DNA from 3 places in the Ruegeria sp. AD11(2025) genome. Region 1 is predicted to be linked to each of the others. Evidence: riboswitches for the same ligand, from Rfam matches in the RefSeq annotation. Region 1 holds a riboswitch; each other region holds the start of a gene.
The links. Region 1 has a riboswitch for cobalamin ahead of ACR1XY_RS08795 (DUF1636 family protein). Riboswitches for the same ligand answer to the same signal wherever they lie in the genome.
Positions count from the first base shown of each region.

Region 2: linked by a shared signal. The riboswitch ahead of ACR1XY_RS19000 (hypothetical protein) and the one ahead of ACR1XY_RS08795 (DUF1636 family protein) in region 1 are both predicted to bind cobalamin.
Region 3: linked by a shared signal. The riboswitch ahead of ACR1XY_RS18330 (DUF1636 family protein) and the one ahead of ACR1XY_RS08795 (DUF1636 family protein) in region 1 are both predicted to bind cobalamin.

Region 1 is NZ_JBQFZU010000007.1:40,331-46,023, forward strand. It holds gene ACR1XY_RS08780 (FecCD family ABC transporter permease) at 1-316, opposite strand, end outside; gene ACR1XY_RS08785 (ABC transporter substrate-binding protein) at 318-1,265, opposite strand; gene ACR1XY_RS08790 (ABC transporter ATP-binding protein) at 1,285-2,070, opposite strand; gene ACR1XY_RS08795 (DUF1636 family protein) at 2,067-2,423, opposite strand; cobalamin riboswitch at 2,518-2,717, opposite strand; gene ACR1XY_RS08800 (DUF3299 domain-containing protein) at 2,860-3,624, shown strand; gene ACR1XY_RS08805 (hypothetical protein) at 4,176-4,604, shown strand; gene ACR1XY_RS08810 (MotA/TolQ/ExbB proton channel family protein) at 4,601-5,266, shown strand; gene ACR1XY_RS08815 (biopolymer transporter ExbD) at 5,292-5,624, shown strand; gene ACR1XY_RS08820 (ExbD/TolR family protein) at 5,621-5,693, shown strand, end outside.
Region 2 is NZ_JBQFZU010000025.1:8,547-14,239, forward strand. It holds gene ACR1XY_RS18990 (DNA polymerase III subunit gamma/tau) at 1-1,139, opposite strand, end outside; gene ACR1XY_RS18995 (protein-tyrosine phosphatase family protein) at 1,273-1,776, shown strand; gene ACR1XY_RS19000 (hypothetical protein) at 1,778-2,185, opposite strand; cobalamin riboswitch at 2,267-2,488, opposite strand; gene ACR1XY_RS19005 (alpha/beta hydrolase family protein) at 2,630-3,487, shown strand; RNA gene ffs (signal recognition particle sRNA small type) at 3,527-3,625, opposite strand; gene ACR1XY_RS19015 (bifunctional 2',3'-cyclic-nucleotide 2'-phosphodiesterase/3'-nucleotidase) at 3,665-5,545, opposite strand.
Region 3 is NZ_JBQFZU010000023.1:1,022-6,714, reverse strand. It holds gene cobN (cobaltochelatase subunit CobN) at 1-2,672, opposite strand, end outside; gene cobW (cobalamin biosynthesis protein CobW) at 2,676-3,731, opposite strand; gene ACR1XY_RS18330 (DUF1636 family protein) at 3,728-4,108, opposite strand; cobalamin riboswitch at 4,203-4,411, opposite strand; gene ACR1XY_RS18325 (LysR substrate-binding domain-containing protein) at 4,484-5,368, opposite strand; gene ACR1XY_RS18320 (NAD(P)-dependent oxidoreductase) at 5,472-5,693, shown strand, end outside.

The DNA of each region.
Region 1 (5,693 bases):
CTCCTGCTGCCGCGCCCGAGGATAGACCAAACAGGAAGGGGTCGGCCAGATCGTTGCGCGTGGTGGTCTGCAGAACCACGCCGACAATCCCCAGCCCGGCACCAATGACGGCCGCGAACAATGCGCGGGGCAGGCGCAGGTCAAACACGATCCGGTGCAGCGCCGACATCTCTCCGTCGATCATCCCGGTGCCCAACAGGACAGCGTTGAATGCGTCTGTCGCTGGAATGGGTGTGGTTCCGTAGACGGTCGAAATCAGCAAAAGGACGGTCAGAACGACCGCCCCCAGCACGAGCACAAGGCTCAATCGGTTCATATCAGTTGAGGCCCGGGTGCATGGCGTTGGCCATTTTCGAGATCGCCTCGATATTTGCCGGTCCAGGGGTTAGTTCCTCGTACCGCAGGCCGATCCAGCGCTCGTTCTTCACGGCGTCGGTTTGTGACATTACCGGATGCTCCTGCAGGAACTTGAATGTATCTCCCGCGCCATTGCCGGTCTGGTAGTCCAGCAACACCAGGAATTCCGGGTTGGATGCGGCAACAGCCTCCCATGAGGTGCGACCCCAGCTGGTGTCCATGTCATGGGTGACGTTCTCGCCGCCGGCGGCCGCGATCATCGCATCGGGAATGGCGAATTTACCGGCGGTGAAGGGCGCGTCTGCCGGGCCATCCAGCAGGAAGACACGCGGTTTGGCCAGATCGGCGGTCTGTGCTTCGATCGCGGCCAGTTCTTCTTTCCAGCCGCCGACCAGTGCTTCCGCCTTGTCGTCGACATGCATGACCTTGCCCAGACGCAGCACATCGTCGAACAACAGATTCATGCTGGCTTCGGGGCGATCCTTGTCCAGATGCACGCAGCTTTCGGTCAGGATCATGGTCTTGATGCCAAAAGGCTCCAGAGTGTCGGGTGTCACGTCGCCGCCAGGTTTCATGCCGTAATACCAACCGGCGAAGAACAGGTCGGGTTCGGCCGCAACCAGATTTTCAACGGTCGGGTATTTCGGCGCAAGTTCGGGGATGTTACCGCGCAGGGTGTCGAATTCGGGGCTGGTCTTGTACCAGCCGGTGATGCCGGTCAGGCCCACGATCTTGTCCTGCAGGCCAAGGGCAAAGGCCATGTCGGTCATGTTCATGTCATGAACGACCAGCCTTTCGGGTTGAGATTCGAAAACCAGCGGTTCACCGCAATTGTCAATCGTTACCTCATGCGCGGAGGCGCTGCCTGCCATGGCGGTGATCAGGGCCGCAGACCAGATATGTTTCATTGGGGAGAGTTTCCTTAAGTTAATTTGAAACTGGGGTTCTTCGGATATCCAGTGCCGGGATCACTCGGCCTTCATGCTGGAAACACAGATAATCGACGCCAAACGTGTCGCGCACATGCGCGGGCGTCAGCACTTCGGCCACGGGGCCGAAACTGGTCAGACGCGTGGATTTCATCAGCGCCACGTGGGTGGCAAACTCGGGGATCATGACCAGATCGTGCACGATCATGACCACCGTGATGCCCAGTTCGGCCACCAGCGACAGCATTCTCCCCTTGGCGTCCGGGTCCAAATGGTTGGTGGGTTCATCCAGAAACAACAGAGACGGGTTTTGCGCCAGGGCGCGGGCGATATGCGCGCGCTGGCGTTCACCGCCGGACAGCAGGGCCATCCGCTTGTCCGCCAGTGAGCCCAGCCCGGTCAGGTCCAGTATCCGATCAAGCTCGACCGCGTGGTCTTCGGCGGATCGGTCTGAGCGGATCGGAATCTGACCCAGCGCTACATAGTCTCGCAGCAGCAGCCGACCGTCCGGGAACTCCTGCTGGCTGACAACGGCGATCATGCGTGCACGGTCTTTGGACGACATCTGTTTCAGGCTGCGCCCATCGACAAGAACGTCGCCCAGAACCATCTCGGCTGCACCGCATAAAAGGTTCAGAAGCGTTGTTTTCCCGGCCCCGTTTGGTCCGGCTATGGCCAAAACCGCACCCCTGTCCAGTTCGAAGGATGCTCCCTGTAGTAGGACGTCGCCGTTGAGTGCGTAGTATTCTAGGCCACGCGCGATCAGAAACGCTGAGTTTGTCACGGGTGCACCTCCACGTTCAGACGGGGCATACGAGCCAAGGTTTTGTTGAACAATGCACGCGGACGGTCAGAAGCATTGGTCCAGCCGTCCCCACTGTCTTGGAATTGCCGCGCAAACTGGGCCAGAGCATCAATGTCCTGCGAGGATTTGACGTCACCAAACAGGTATTGCGCTTTGTCAACAGCCTGAAAGCCTACGGTTGTCGGTCGGTCACAACCAGCCATGCAGGAAACCATGCGTATGGAAAACCCGGAAGGTAGCCGGTGCGTCAGCGCCTTTCCGATCGCTTGCGCGGCGTCCGTGCCGTTGCAGGTCTCGCAAATCAGCAGGAAGTGTTGGGGATCGTTTGCCATTGCCCACTCCGCTTATTGCCGAAGCGAGGTGGCGGCAATGTAATAGCGTAACGCGTTCGTCACTTTGCCTCCTTCCGGGACGCCCCGCCCCGGGTTGATTGAAAACATGATGGCAGGTCTCCTGACTTGCGGGTCTTGGCTTGGCCATCCTTCCCGGCCTGTGGGCCAGTGGATTTATGGCGTCGCTCACCGCTTACAGTTGCGGGGGCAGTCACGGAGTTGGCGCCGGTTAGCGGACCTCACCGTATTCCCTTTTCATCCCCAATTGGGGGAACCATCATCAGATTGACTGCCCGAGATCGCCCAGTGCGTCAATATGAAAGTTTCATCCTGTTCGTTCGTTACCGGCCAGCTCTGAGGCATAAGGGTGGCCAGTTAAGGACGTTGTTCGCAAAAACTGGCTGGAATGATCTCGGCAGGGAGATAGACTCAGATCATGCGATATTGGTTTCACCTTGCAACGATTCTGGCATTGAGCCTGTGCGGTTCTTCTGCGCTGGCGGCACCGGGGGCTGAACTGGAATGGTCCGAATTGCCTGACCCGTCCGTTCAGGTCTTCGAAGACCCCTACCGCGATCTCAGCCCGGAGCAGTTCGACGATCTGATTTTCGTCGTGCGCCTGCGCGGCAGGCTGCGTCAGGAAGTGGGCAGCCCCGATGAGCGGCGGAAGTGGCAGGAGCTTCTGGTCGAAACCGAGGAAGCCCTGGCTGCGGACGGCATCGATATCGACTGGCTGCTGGACCAGCGACTTGTCGTCGCCCAGCGCCGGGATCGTGCCGGTGCGGCCGGAAACCCTGAATTCGACGGTCAAACGGTGACGCTGGCGGGGTTTGCCATTCCGGCGCCGCCCGATGCGGATGGGCACCCCATCGCTTATCTGGTGCCTCAGCCCGGGATGTGCAGCCACTTGCCGCCGCCGCCGCCCAATCAGATGATCCGGGTACGGCTGAACGGCGACTGGGAGCCCGGTTACGTCCACGAGCCGGTTCGTTTGACCGGAAAGCTGACCATCGATCCGTCAGAACAAAACACAATGGTGGTGGATGGGCTGATGCCCATGCGCGCGACGTTCCAGCTGGAGGCCGACAGTGTCGAAACCCTGGAAACACAGGGCGGCGGACTGAAGTGGACGCAGAGCTCGGCCGAACGCTTCCGTGCTGCAGGCAACAGCAAAACCGGCGCGGAGAAGGCGTCTGAGTGACGGGATCACCGGATCGCCCCCCAGGCTGCCTTGCCGATTTCCTCCTGAACAGAACCGATCGTCTTTGGGATTTGAAAAACCTTAATTTCAGGGTGCGCTGAGATTTCTTTTTAGGTGTACAAGTGACGACGATTTGAGCCTCTTCAGAGGTGCTGGATGTATTGATGACACCCATTAACCTTGCAGAGGTTGACCTCGCGGGCGGCGAACAGCGCATGCCGCTGGTGCGCTATTCCCGGCTGTACAGGGCGATTGGCTCATCTATGCGCAGGTATTCGAACGCCGAAACATCGCGATCTTCGCCGAACATCGGGTCAAGTCGAACGCGATGGAATGGCTGGTGGCCTGTGCGATAGTCTATCAGCCCGACCCGGAGCCTTCGCAATATCATGCACTTGCGATGGAAGTCATGAAACGGCAGGGTTGAACGGGCTGTAAATCGCCCTTTATCACAAAGGTGTCGGCAACCCTTTCGAGCCCCAGTGGTCTTGGATATGACGGGTGGAACGCCGCCAAAGTCCTGCCTGCGTAGAACGATCAGGAGCGCATCTATGAAGTATCGCCGTCCGGCCCTTGCCGCCATTCTCTGTGCGCTGCCTGTTGCGGCTCTGGCCGAAACCACGCAAGTCGAGCCGGGCCTGATGGTCGAGCTGAATGCGGTGGAAGAGGTCGAAAGCGCCTGCCGCCTGACCTTTCTGGTCGAAAACCAAACCACAACGTCGATAGACAGTGCCAGTTATCAGGTGGTTATATTCGATGCCGCGGGTGTTTTCGAACGGATCACTCTTTTCGGGTTTCGGGACCTGCCGGCAGAACGCCCGCGGGTGCGTCAGTTTGATATCCGAGGCATCACCTGCGAAAACCTCGGGCGTGTTCTGATCAATGGCGTAAGCAGCTGCACCGTCGGAGGTGCTGACAGCGATATCTGCGACCAGACACCAACCTTGCACAGCCGAACAGAAGTGGAGCTTTTGGGATGAGTTTTCTTGACGCCCTGCGCGAAATCCTGGCCCTTGGCGGGCCAGTTGTCGCCATCCTGATCGCCATGTCCGTGGTGACGCTTGCGGTGACGCTTTACAAGCTCTGGCAATTCGCCGCTTCGGGTGTAGGACGGCACCGTGTGTTGTCGCAGGCGCTGGCAGCGTGGGATGCCGGTGATCACCAGACCGCCCGCGCGCGTCTGGCCAAAAGCCACAGCTACCTAGCACCGCTGGTCGGGGTTGCGATGGACGCACCGGATGCGCCCGGCCTGGATCAACGGCTGGATGCCGAGGCCGGGCTGGCGCTTGCCGGGCTGGAACGCGGTTTCCGCTTGCTGGATACAGTGGCGCAACTGGCGCCTTTGCTGGGTCTGTTCGGCACTGTTCTGGGCATGATCGAAGCGTTTCGCAGCCTGCAATCCGCTGGGTCTTCGGTTGACCCGTCGCTGTTGGCGGGCGGCATCTGGGTGGCACTGGTGACAACGGCTGTGGGTCTGGCGGTGGCGATGCCGACCTCGATGGTGCTGTCCTGGTTCGAAAGTCGCACCGCGCGCGAACGGGTGTTTGCTGACAAAGCCCTGCGCACGGTTCTCGTACCGGGGCGGGCGATTCCGCTGGCCGAAGATGCGCAACCCATGGCGGCCACGCCCGGACATGCGTAACCCCGCACCCTTTGTCAGACGACCCATGGCGATGACACCGCTCATCGACGTGATCTTTCTGCTGTTGCTGTTCTTCATGCTGACCTCGACCTTTTCGAAATACGGTGAGATCGAGCTCAGCAACGCCACGACGGGGGGCGCATCGACGGACACGCCACAAAACCGCGCCTTTGTCCAAATAGGGGCTGAGCGACTGGTGCTGAATGGCGCACCCGTGACGCTGGAGGAATTGACGGCGCAGGTAACCACCGGGCAGGTGCTTGTCAGCCTCGATCCTGACACCACGGCGCAACGGCTGGTGGATCTTCTGGTTCTGTTGCGCGGGCGCGAGGGCCTGAGCGTGCTGGTGCTGGAATGATCCGCTATAGCCGCCCCCGCCGCAAACGCGACTCGACCATTGCGCTGATCAATGTCGTGTTTTTGATGC
Region 2 (5,693 bases), on a different contig from region 1:
TCTTCCGGGCTCGGCAGGTCGGCCACGTGGGTCAGGCGGATCACGGCCATCTCGGCAGCCATCATGGCATTCGGAGCCGCCGAGACTTCTTCGAGCGCTTTCAGCAGCATTTGCCACATCCGGGTCAGCACGCGCATAGGCAGGGCCTCAGCCATCTGTTGACCGCGGGCGCGCTCATCCGGTGAAACGGTCGGGTCCTCGGCTGCATCCGGGGTGATCTTGACCACTGATACCCAGTGGGTGATCTCGGCCAGATCGCGCAGCACCGCCAGCGGATCTGCGCCTTCGGCGTATTGTGCGCTCAGTTCGGTCAGGGCGCCAGCGGCATCTCCGCGCAGGATCATGTCCATCAGGTCCAGCACCCGCCCGCGGTCGGCCAGTCCCAACATCGCACGCACTTGATCGGCGCTGGTTTCCCCGGCCCCGTGCGAGATCGCCTGATCCAGCAGCGAGGTTGCATCCCGGGCCGACCCTTCGGCCGCGCGCGTGATCAAGGCCAGCGCGTCTTCCGCGATCTGGGCATTCTCAGCCGCGGCGATCTTGCCAAGCAGGCCGATCATGTCCTCAGGTTCGATCCGGCGCAGGTCGAAGCGTTGACAACGGGATAGCACCGTTACCGGCACTTTGCGGATCTCGGTTGTGGCGAAGATGAATTTCACATGTTCAGGCGGTTCTTCAAGCGTCTTGAGCAGCGCGTTAAAGGCGCTGGTCGACAGCATGTGGACCTCGTCAATGATGTAAATCTTATAGCGCGCGCTGGCGGCGCGGTAACGAACGCTGTCGATGATCTCGCGGATGTCGTTGACGCCTGTGCGGCTGGCGGCGTCCATCTCCATCACGTCGACATGTCGGCCTTCCATGATGGCCACGCAATGTTCACACTGGCCGCAGGGTTCCGTGGTCGGCTTGCCCTGACCATCGGGGCCGATGCAGTTCATGCCCTTGGCGATGATCCGCGCCGTGGTGGTCTTACCCGTGCCGCGAATGCCGGTCATGATGAAGGCCTGTGCGATCCGGTCGGCCTCGAACGCGTTTTTCAGCGTGCGGACCATCGCATCCTGACCGACGAGATCGGCAAAGGTTTCGGGGCGGTATTTGCGGGCAAGAACCTGATAGGCGGGGCTTGGCGTGTCGTTCATGTCTGCTCTGTCGGATTCGGTTCAGGAATGCAGCGTAGAGACCCCTGCCGCCCGCGTCCACCGCCGCTGTAGTCGAAATTCGGTTTGCAGGACAGTTTACGCATCGTAGAAACGTTCGCAGGAGGGCCACCTTTTGAGACTCTTTGCGATTCATGCTGTGCAGGTGGGAAATGGCACGGTTGCCCTTTCACCAATCCCGGGGCGCGGCGGCAACTACCTGCAGGATCTTCGTACCATCCGGGACTGGCAGCCGGATCTGGTGGTTTCCATGACCACTGAGGTTGAGATGCTGGAGGAAGGTGCCGCCGGATTCGGTGACGATCTTCGCGTCGCCGCCATCGGGTGGGCGCATCTGCCAGTCCCGGATTTTGGCGCGCCACCGCCAGAGGTTCGGGCCGCATGGGCCGAGATCAGCGCAGCGGCGGCACAAGTCCTGTCCCGAGGAGGGCGGGTGTTGGTGCATTGCCGGGGTGGCTGTGGCCGGTCTGGCATGGTCGCTTTGCGCCTTATGGTCGAACAGGGCGAACAGCCCGAGGCAGCGCTGAAACGTCTGCGCGCCGTACGGGCCTGCGCCGTTGAAACCGACGGCCAGTTGCAATGGGCGGCGCAGGCGGCCAGCGCCCGAAAGGGCAGCTAGCTTAGAGCGCCGCGTGCTGCTCCGGTTGCGCAACCGGACTTGCGGCCAGCAATAAAACCTCGAGCATCGCGCAGGGCGGGCTGGCCATAACATCGGCGGGCAGAGAGATGAACACATCCGCGAACATCATGTCGGCATACCTATCAAGTGAATCGGTGGAAACGTCGGACTCCGTGCCGCAAAAGATCCGAATCTGATCAGGCCGTGCGCAAAATCGGGCGGTGCAACCTTCGGGGCAATGGGTCAGTTCACTGCTGCCTTCGACCTGAAAATCGGGGGTTGTTGCGGGTGCGGCGGTCTCTATCGCCTGTGTAATGACACGCGCGACCCGTGCCAAAGCTGGGCAGGTCTTGCCGGTTCGCTGGCATACGGTGGCCGAGTATTCGTGGGTCTTTGTCTTCCAGATCATTGTGCGCCCTCCGCGCGTAGGAAGGGGCGTAGATCAGGTGTGACAGCATGCTGACGACCTGCCCGGACACCCCGCCCGAGTTTCGGTTTTGGTTCGATGGCAGGTCTCCTGACTTGCGGGTCATCGCGTTGCCGACCTTCCCAGCCTTTCGGCCAGTGGTATTTCGGCATTGCTCACCGCTTACAGTTGCGGGGGCAGTCGCGGCCTTGGTTCGTTCCGGTATAACCGGGGCAGAACCGCACCGTGTTCCCTTTTCATCTCGCCCAGCGATCGGGGTCGAGAACCATCACACCATCGCTAGCGGGTACGGGCGACCCGAGTCAAGCGGGCAATTTGCACGGCCAAGCGGACGTGTGGTCATGTACGGTCACTGTTGACTTGTGACGGGAAACACTGCGGACTGGAGAAAGTGAACCAATCGGTTCAAAATCCGGAGACCGAACCATGCTGGACACTGCACAAACCGATTCGACCGAGGACTTTCAGTTTCCGTCCGGCACGGGCTCCTTGTCGGCACGCCTTTATCTGCCAGCGTCCGCGCCCCGGGTGGCCGTGGTCATTCACGGTGCTACCGGCGTACCGAGAGATTATTACCAGCATTTTGCCCGCTGGCTGGCTGCCGAACGGGGGATGGCCTGTCTGACTTACGACTACAGCGATTTCGGCCATTCTCTGAACGGATCGCTGAAAGCATCACGGGTCAAGATGGCCGACTGGGCCTTGGTCGACATGCCCGCGGCCCGGGCTGAAATGCGGCGCAGGTTCCCCGATGCGCAGCAGTGGAGCATCGGACATTCAGTCGGCGGGATGCTGGGGCCGATTCAGCCCGACGTCGATCAGATCGACCGCATGATCTGCGTCTGTTCTGGCCCTGTAACGGTATCGGATCACCCCTGGCCGTATCGGGCGCTGGCTTTGCTGTTCTGGTATGGTCACGCTCCCTTGGCGGTGAAAGCCCTGGGGTACCTTCCTGGCAAGGCGCTGGGGTTCGGGGCGGACCTGCCGGCATCGGTATATTGGCAGTGGCGGCGGTGGTGCACCGCACCGCGCAACTACCTGCCCGAGATCGGGATCTCCTTGCCTGATGCGCGCTGGGCGCAGTCAGGGACACCCGTGGACCTGTTTACCTTCGAGGATGATGATGTGGTGCCGCCCAATGCGGTGTGGCGATTGGCCGATCTGTACGGCCCAGATGCGCGCCGTCACCTGTTGTCACCCGGTGAATTTGGCTTGTCGGAAGTTGGGCACATCGGCGCTTTTGCCCGCCGCAACGCAGTCCTTTGGCCACGGCTGATTGCATGACTTCGCCGGTTCTGGCGCTTTACGTTTGCTACAGGGAGGAAGTGAGAGGTTGGACATCGACCCAAGCGGGGCTCGTTGTGGCTGCTTCCTTCCGGACCTGACCAGGTTGGCGAGGCGCTCGCCCGCGCCAACCTCTCAACGCACGATATAGGCAACAGACGCGGAAATGACAACCCGTCAGAGCGTCAAACGGATCAGCAGAAAGCCGTCATCGTCTGCGCCGATCAGCTGTGGGGTGTATTCCTCTAGTTCAGCAATGTGATCGCGGGCCTTCGGACCGGTTCTGAGCAGGGTTGTCGCGCCGGGAAATGGAGCAAACTGAAAGGCGCGGGGCGCTTTTTCCAGCGGGTCCCGTGGCAGGGCACCCGAGATGTAGTCTCGCAATATGTGCTGAACGGGTCGTGCAGGCAGCCGGATCGGCTCGGCCTGGTCGACAAAAGGGAAATAGCCGCCCCCGCTGGCTCGGTAATTGCTCACCGCAACGACAAAGCGCTTGTCGGGTGTTACCGGGCGGCCCTCTAATCGGATGTCGTGAACACGGCGATGTGCAGAGGCGCTCAGATGACCTGAGGAGTCAAAGCGTGGAGGTTGCGAGAGGTCGATCTGATAGCTCAACCCTTGCAGAACATCGAAATTATGCCCGGCCCGGCTGGGGTCGACCAGGTCAGTTTCGAACCCCGGTTTGATCTGGTTGAACACGCTTGCCGACATTTCCAGCCAATCGCCGATCTGCGCGCCATTAACGACAACGGCCTGCAATTCGTTGGGAAAAACATACAGGTCGTTGATATGACGCAGGAATACCTGTCCAGGTGGCACATCCGCATAAAACCGCGGCCCGGCGCGTCCTCCGAATTTTGAAGGCGCCATCGCGGACAGAACGGGCAACTCCGCAACGGGCGATCCCTGCAGATACGGGCGCAGAGCCGCCGCCTGCGCCGCTGCGGCCAAAGCAAGCCCTCTATCCTCAACGCAAAAGCTGAAATAGCTGTGCAGGTGCTGATCGGTTCGGCCCACCGGTTGAGCCGTGTGACGGCGCGTTTCCAAATGGCCTTTGGCGAAAAGCCGCAGCAATTCAGGGTCTTCCGCAACCGGATGGGCCTCTCCGCCAGACCGGGTCGGGCAAACCGAGCGCAATTCGGTGCTGTGGTCTTTTATCGTCCACGTACTGTCATCCGCCTTGCGGAGGTTCAGGTCAATCACCCCCAGATTCGATCCGGCCGGGCCCGGCATGACCACCGGTTTCCCGTGTACCCGCCCCCGGGCTGCATCGACATTGTTCAGCCCCTCATGCACGGGACCGGGCAGAGTCAGGTGGGAATGCCCGGCGATCAGGACGTCGATGCCGTCGATGGCAGCCATCGGGATGATCGCGTTTTCCAAATCGGGTTCCGCAAAGGGCGATCCCAACCCCGTATGCGCCAGCGCAAGGATCAGATCACAGCCCTCTGCGTGCAAGTCCCGCACCTTGTTGCGGGCGCAGGTCAGGATATCGCCAACGGTGACCCGGTCCTGCAACCGGTGCGCCTCCCATTTGGCGGTCTGAGGGGGAAGCACTGAAAGCACTCCGATTTTCAGCGTAACCTGCTGGTCCTGGTACGGGACTGTACGCGTCAGGATTGCATGGCTGTGCCAGAGAGGATCGGCATTCCTTCTTTGCACATTGCTGCACACCACCGCGCAGGGAGCGTCGGCCAGAACTCGATCCAGAACCTCTAGTCCAAAGCCGAAATCATGGTTGCCCAGCCCGATGGCGTCATAGTCCAGATCACCAAAGGCCTGCATCAGAATATGCGGCGCATTGGCCGGTTCCGCAGCCCATTCCCCGATTGGTGTGCCTTGCAGCGAATCTCCGTTGTCGAACAGCAGAACCAGCGCGCCAGCCGCCACCGCCTCGTTCCGCGCAGCCCGGATCAGACTGGCGGTGCGCGTAAACCCAATCGTGGGTTCCGGGGCGTCAGAGTAGTAGTCGAAGCCGCTCAGATTCATATGCAGATCGGAGGTTGCCAATATCCGTATCTTCAAGACAGGGCGCGGCAGATGAATGGGGTGTGACAAATTTCTACTTTTGGCAGTTATATGTTAAGCATTTTCCCCAAAAAGTATATTAGGCGCAACATTTAAGGTGTGACTGCGATCATTTGACGACCGCAGGTTTCCGGCTGTTTGGAATTGCCATTGCAACGCGGCTGCAGCCGTGGCAGCC
Region 3 (5,693 bases), on a different contig from region 1:
GTCTCGGACAGGTGCGTCATGTTCAGGCCATAGCTGCCGGGGGCCGGGCCATAGACGCGAGCGGCGGGTTCCTGACCGGCATAGGGGTTCCAGTCCGACGCTTCATCGCGTTCTGACAGCGCCCTTACCGCCTGACCGAACAGTGCCGAGAGCGTCGGGAACACATCGCGGAACAAACCCGAGACGCGCAAGGTCACGTCTAGACGCGGGCGGCTCAGGTCGGTGATCGGCAGCACCTCGATGCCCGAGACCCGCTCGGACCCCTTGTCCCAGACCGGTTTCACGCCCAGCAGGTGTAGCGCCATGGCGAATTCCTCACCCGCCGTGCGCATGGTGGCCGAGCCCCATAGATCGACGATCAGGCCCTTGGGGTAATCGCCTTCCTCCTGCAGGTGTCGCCGGACCAGTTCTTCGGCCAGTTTCACACCTTGGTCATAGGCGGCGCGGGTCGGCACCGAGCGCGGGTCGGTGGTATAGAGGTTCCGCCCGGTGGGCAGCACGTCCGACCGCCCCCGATAGGGAGAGCCCGACGGCCCGGCCTCGATCCGTTTGCCGGCCAGCGCGTCAATCAGAGCGTTGCGCTCTGCGTGGGCCGAGGGCGCGGGGTCGAAATTGCCGTTCGCCTCGGGCACACGGCCAAAGATGTGCAGACCGTCACCGAATTGGCTTTCCTTGATATCGCAGACAAAGCGGTCGATGCGGGTGATTGCCTCGGCGGTGCAGGTGGCCTGATCGAGGCCGAGGTCGTTTTCCAGCCCGATGGCCTGTGCTTCGTTGCGGATGTCTTCCTGCAGCCGGTCGCGGCGCTTGGGATCGAGGCCATCGGCGTTCGAGAACTCATCCAGCAGCGATTCCAGTCGCACCATCCGATCAGGCGTGCCGCTTTCCTTCATCGGAGGCGGGATATGGCCCAGCGTGACGGCCCCGATTCGGCGCTTGGCCTGCGCGGCCTCGCCGGGGTCGTTGACAATGAAGGGGTAAATCACCGGCAGATCGCGGATCAGCGCCTCGGGCCAGCAATCGGCGGACAAGGCGACCGATTTGCCGGGAAGCCATTCCAGTGTCCCATGCGCACCGATATGGATCAGAGCATCCGCGCCCAATCCTTTGCGGAGCCAGAGATAGAAGGCCACATAGCCGTGGCGTGGAGTGCGTGAGAGGTCATGATAGTCGTCATCGCGCAACTCGGGCGTGCCGCGTTCGGGTTGCAGCGCGACCAGCGCCTTGCCGCGCTGCAGAGCGGTAAAGTGGAACGCACCATTGGCGAAGGCCGGGTCGTTCTCGGGGTTGCCCCACACTGTTTGCAGGTCGGTGCGTAGTTGTTCCGGTAGGTCCGCGAGTGCGGTTTGATAGTCGTCCAGCGACCACGAAACACGTGCGTCCAGCAAGGTCTCGGCAATCGGCTCCGCCGGTCCGGTATCATAACCTTCGCCTTGCAGGTCGGACAGCATTGCTTCGGCTGAAGCCAGCGCGTCGAGGCCAACCGCATGGGCCATCTGCCAGTTCTTGCCGGGGTAGGTGGACAGCACCAGTGCGGGAACCTGATCCGCTTTGGGCTTGTCGTGCAGGTTCAACCAGCCGGTGACGCGGTCGACAATGGCTTCGATCCGCTCAGGCTCGGCACGATGGGCGAAACGGGAATATTCCAGATGCGGATCGCGCTTGCCGGGTTCTTTGAAGGAGGCAATGCCGGCCGAAATCCGGCCGTCCACCTCGGGCAGTACCACATGCATGGCAAGGTCGGCAGGCGACAGGCCCCGTTCCGCCTCGGCCCACGCTTTGCGGCGCGAGGTGGCGAGGGCGACCTGAAACACCGGCACGTTTGCCGCGTCCAAGGGCGAAGTGCCCGATGCGCCTTTGCCCGAGAAAGAGGTGGCGTTGATGATCGCTGAGGGCTCCGATACAACGACCTGTTCACGCAGCCATTCAGCGGCGGCTGGCGCTTTCAACGAAGGAGCGAACAGGCCAACCGCATCCAGTCCCCGGTCCCGTAGGCTGCGGATCAGGGCGGCGACCGGAGCAGTGTCGGCCGATGTCAGATAGGCGCGGTAGAAGGTGACGAGGATACGTCTCGCATCGCTTGTGAACGCTATATCCACCGGGATCACGCCGCGGTCCGGGCACCAGACGCCGCAGTCGGGTAAGGTCTTTGCACCCATCACCGGGCCGGCATAGAGACCTGCCGCCAGCGCCATCTGCGCCAGTGCAGCCTGTGCTGCAACCTCGCCGCCAGTGTCACACAGATGCGCCAAGCGGCGCAGGGTCGAGACCGGTAGGGTGGAGTAATCATCCAGCCGCGTGTCCTCACGCCCATCCGCAGGCAGAACGGCCAGCGCGATGCCTTTGGCCTGCGCCAGCGCCAGAACCTGCTGCAAGCCGTAAGACCAATAAGGAACACCGCCGATCAGGCGGATCAGGATGCCCTTTGCACCCTCCAGAGTCTGTTCAACATATGTGTCGACAGACAGAGGGTGTTTCAGCGCCGTCAGGTTGGCCAGCCGCATCGTCGGCATCCGCCCCTCGGGACCGCCACCACGATGCCAGCCCGCCGCGAAAGCACCAAGGTCGCTGTCGGAAAAGGACAGCACAACCAGATCCGCCGGGCTTTGGCCCAGATCGGTCGGGGGCTCGGTTTCTTCTAACCCGTGGCTTTCGCGGAAGACGACGTGCATGGCTTACTCGGCGGCCTCGGTCATGCCCACGAGGATATCGCGGATCGCGGCCTCTTTGATGTCGTCATGCTCGGCAATCACCACCAGACGCGAGCGACGATCCTCGCCGGGTTCCCAGGGGCGGTCGTACTGGTGACGTACACGGGCACCGACGGCCTGAACCAATAGACGCATCGGCTTGCCCTGAACGGCGGCATAGCCTTTGACGCGCAGGATGTTCAACTCATTGGCCAGACGTTCGATATTGGCGACCAGTTGGGCCGGATCGGTCTGTTCCGGCAACTCGACGATGATGCTTTCGAAATCGTCATGCTCGTGGTCGTGATGACCGTCGTGGTGCGATGGGCGGGCGTCCATGTCATCCTCGGCGGCGGCTTCCAGACCCAGTACCACGCGCACGTCCACGGCACCTTCGGCCACTTCGACGACGGGCAGGGGACGAGGCGCCTCGGCGGCGATGATTTCTTTCGCCTTCGCCACACCCTCGGGACCGGCCAGATCGGGCTTGGTCAATAGGATGATGTCGGCGCAGGAGATCTGGTCCTCGAACACTTCGGACAGGGGCGTTTCGTGATCGATCGAGTCATCGGCCAGGCGCTGGGCATCAACGGCCTCGACACTAGGGGCAAAACGACCGGCGGCGACGGCCTCGGCATCTGCCAGAGCGATCACGCCATCCACGGTGATTTTGGAGCGGATGTCGGGCCAGTCAAAGGCCTTCAGCAGCGGCTTGGGCAGAGCAAGACCGGACGTTTCGATCAGGATGTGATCGGGGCGCGGCTCCAGCGCCATCAGCGCCTCGATAGTGGGAATGAAATCATCGGCTACGGTGCAGCAGATGCAGCCGTTGGCCAGTTCCATGATGTTTTCCGCCGGGCAATCCGGGATGGCGCAGGATTTCAGGATATCGCCATCTACGCCCACATCGCCAAACTCGTTGACCACAACGGCAAGACGCTTGCCCTGCGGGTTCTGCATCAGGTGTTTGACCAGCGTAGTCTTGCCCGAGCCCAGAAAGCCGGTGATCACAGTGACGGGGAGTTTTTCGAGATTGCTCATTTCAGGGCTCCAATCGGGGGAATGCGGGCCGCACAGTTTTTGCGGAAATGTTCGGGGCGTTCGCGCCATTTGACCAGGCCGTCCTCGGTCGCGAGGTACTTGGTGGCACCTTCGACAATGGTTTCGACATGGTCGTTTTCGTTGAGGTGTTCATAGACAAAGGTCCAACGATCCGGCCCGCCGCGCAGCACGATGGAACAACCTTCATCACAGTTCGACAGGCATTCCACGGCTTTCAGCGTGATGCCCTCGGGCAGTTCCGCTTGTTCCAGCGCTTTATGAAGCAGGGAGCCGGGCCGTTGCGCGTCGTCCTCGACAGGCAGGCCACGGCGGCACGTGGTACAGACCAGCAGCTCAACAGGTGCGGTCTCGGTCATGTCTCTCATCCCCCCAAATCCTCCTTGCGGGGGACGGGGTTTCATGCGGGCCACGTGTCGCAACATGGACCCGACACCGGAACACCCCGCCCGGTTTCATCTTCGCGTGCTGGCAGGTCTCCCGGCTTGCGGATGTCAGAGGCGGGCCTCTGTCGGATGTCCCGCCTTCCCGGCCAATTCGGCCAGTGGCTATGGGCACCCTCTCCGGTCACGGTCGCGGGGGCGGCTGCGTTTGACGGATGGCCGTTGACGCATTCCCTTTTCATCCATCCTAGGATGGACACCAACGCAAGCGACATGCGGCACGGGCAGGGGCCTTGTCAAGCGCGAGACAGGGGTAGAAACCCCATAGAACAGAAAAGCGACCAGCTTGTGTCAATCCGCGGCATCCGCCACCAGCCGGTCCTGCAACCATGCGCAAAACAAACCGGCCGCTGCCGTGGATTGCGCGGCCCGTTGAGCGCTGACCAGATAATGCGACTGGGCAAAGGGAATCGCCGGACCCGCAATCGCAATCGGTGCGCCTTGCCGAATTGCGTTTTTTGCGAACCGTTCAAGGATCGTGGCATATCCTGCACCGGCCATCACTAGTTGCAGCGCTGCCACCGTGGTGTCCACAGAATGCCGAGGCGGCTGGTCGGGCGGCGCTATGCCGTTGGCCTGAAGATACCGCGCCCAGTTGTCCTCGTATCCAAGGATGTGAATCAGTGGCCCGTTCGGCAGGGTGATCAGTTTCGCTGAGTCGTCCCCAGCCCGACAGACCGGGACTAGCTTTTCGTCGGTGAGTTTTTGGGATCGCACCCCCGGCCAGTCGCCATAACCCAGCCGGATTTCCACATCCACATCGCCGGGCGTCCCGCTGTCGTTCCAGATGTGCGAGACAAGACGGACCGGAATATCCGGATGCTGCGCGGAGAAGTCAGGCAGCTCGGCAGCCAACCAATAGGTCGCGGTCGAAATTGCTGCCCGGATCGTCAGGGTCTGGCGCGAGGCCGAGCCAAACAGACTGTTGGTCGACAGCGCAATGTCGGCCAAAGCGCGCCGAACCGTCAGCGAATAAGACTGCCCCAGCTCGGTCAGTTCCAGCCGCCGTGCATTTCGTGTGAACAGCTTTTGACCCAACTCGGCCTCAAGGGACCGAATGTGCAGTGAAACGGCTGTTTGCGTCAGGCCAAGTTCACGCGCGGTTGTGGTGAAATTCAGATGGCGCGCAGCGGATTCGAAGCTGCGCAGCCAAACGGGATTTGGAAGGCGATCCATTTACCACCAAAAATTTTTACCTATATCGCATGTTATTATTCATTTTCTTTTCCGACAGGCAATAGGGATACTCGGCACAAACGGCGACCTTCGGGAGGGTGAAATGAAAGTCGGATTCATCGGTTTGGGCAATGTCGGCGGCAAGCTGTCCGGCTCACTGCTGCGCAACGGAATTGACTTGACGGTCCATGACCTCGCCCCCGATCTGGTGTCCGAATACGTGGCCAAAGGCGCCAAAGCTGCTGAAAGCCCGGCGCAGATGATGCGGGATTGTGATGCAGTCATCACTTGTCTGCCGTCCCCGGCCGCCTCGGACACCGTGATG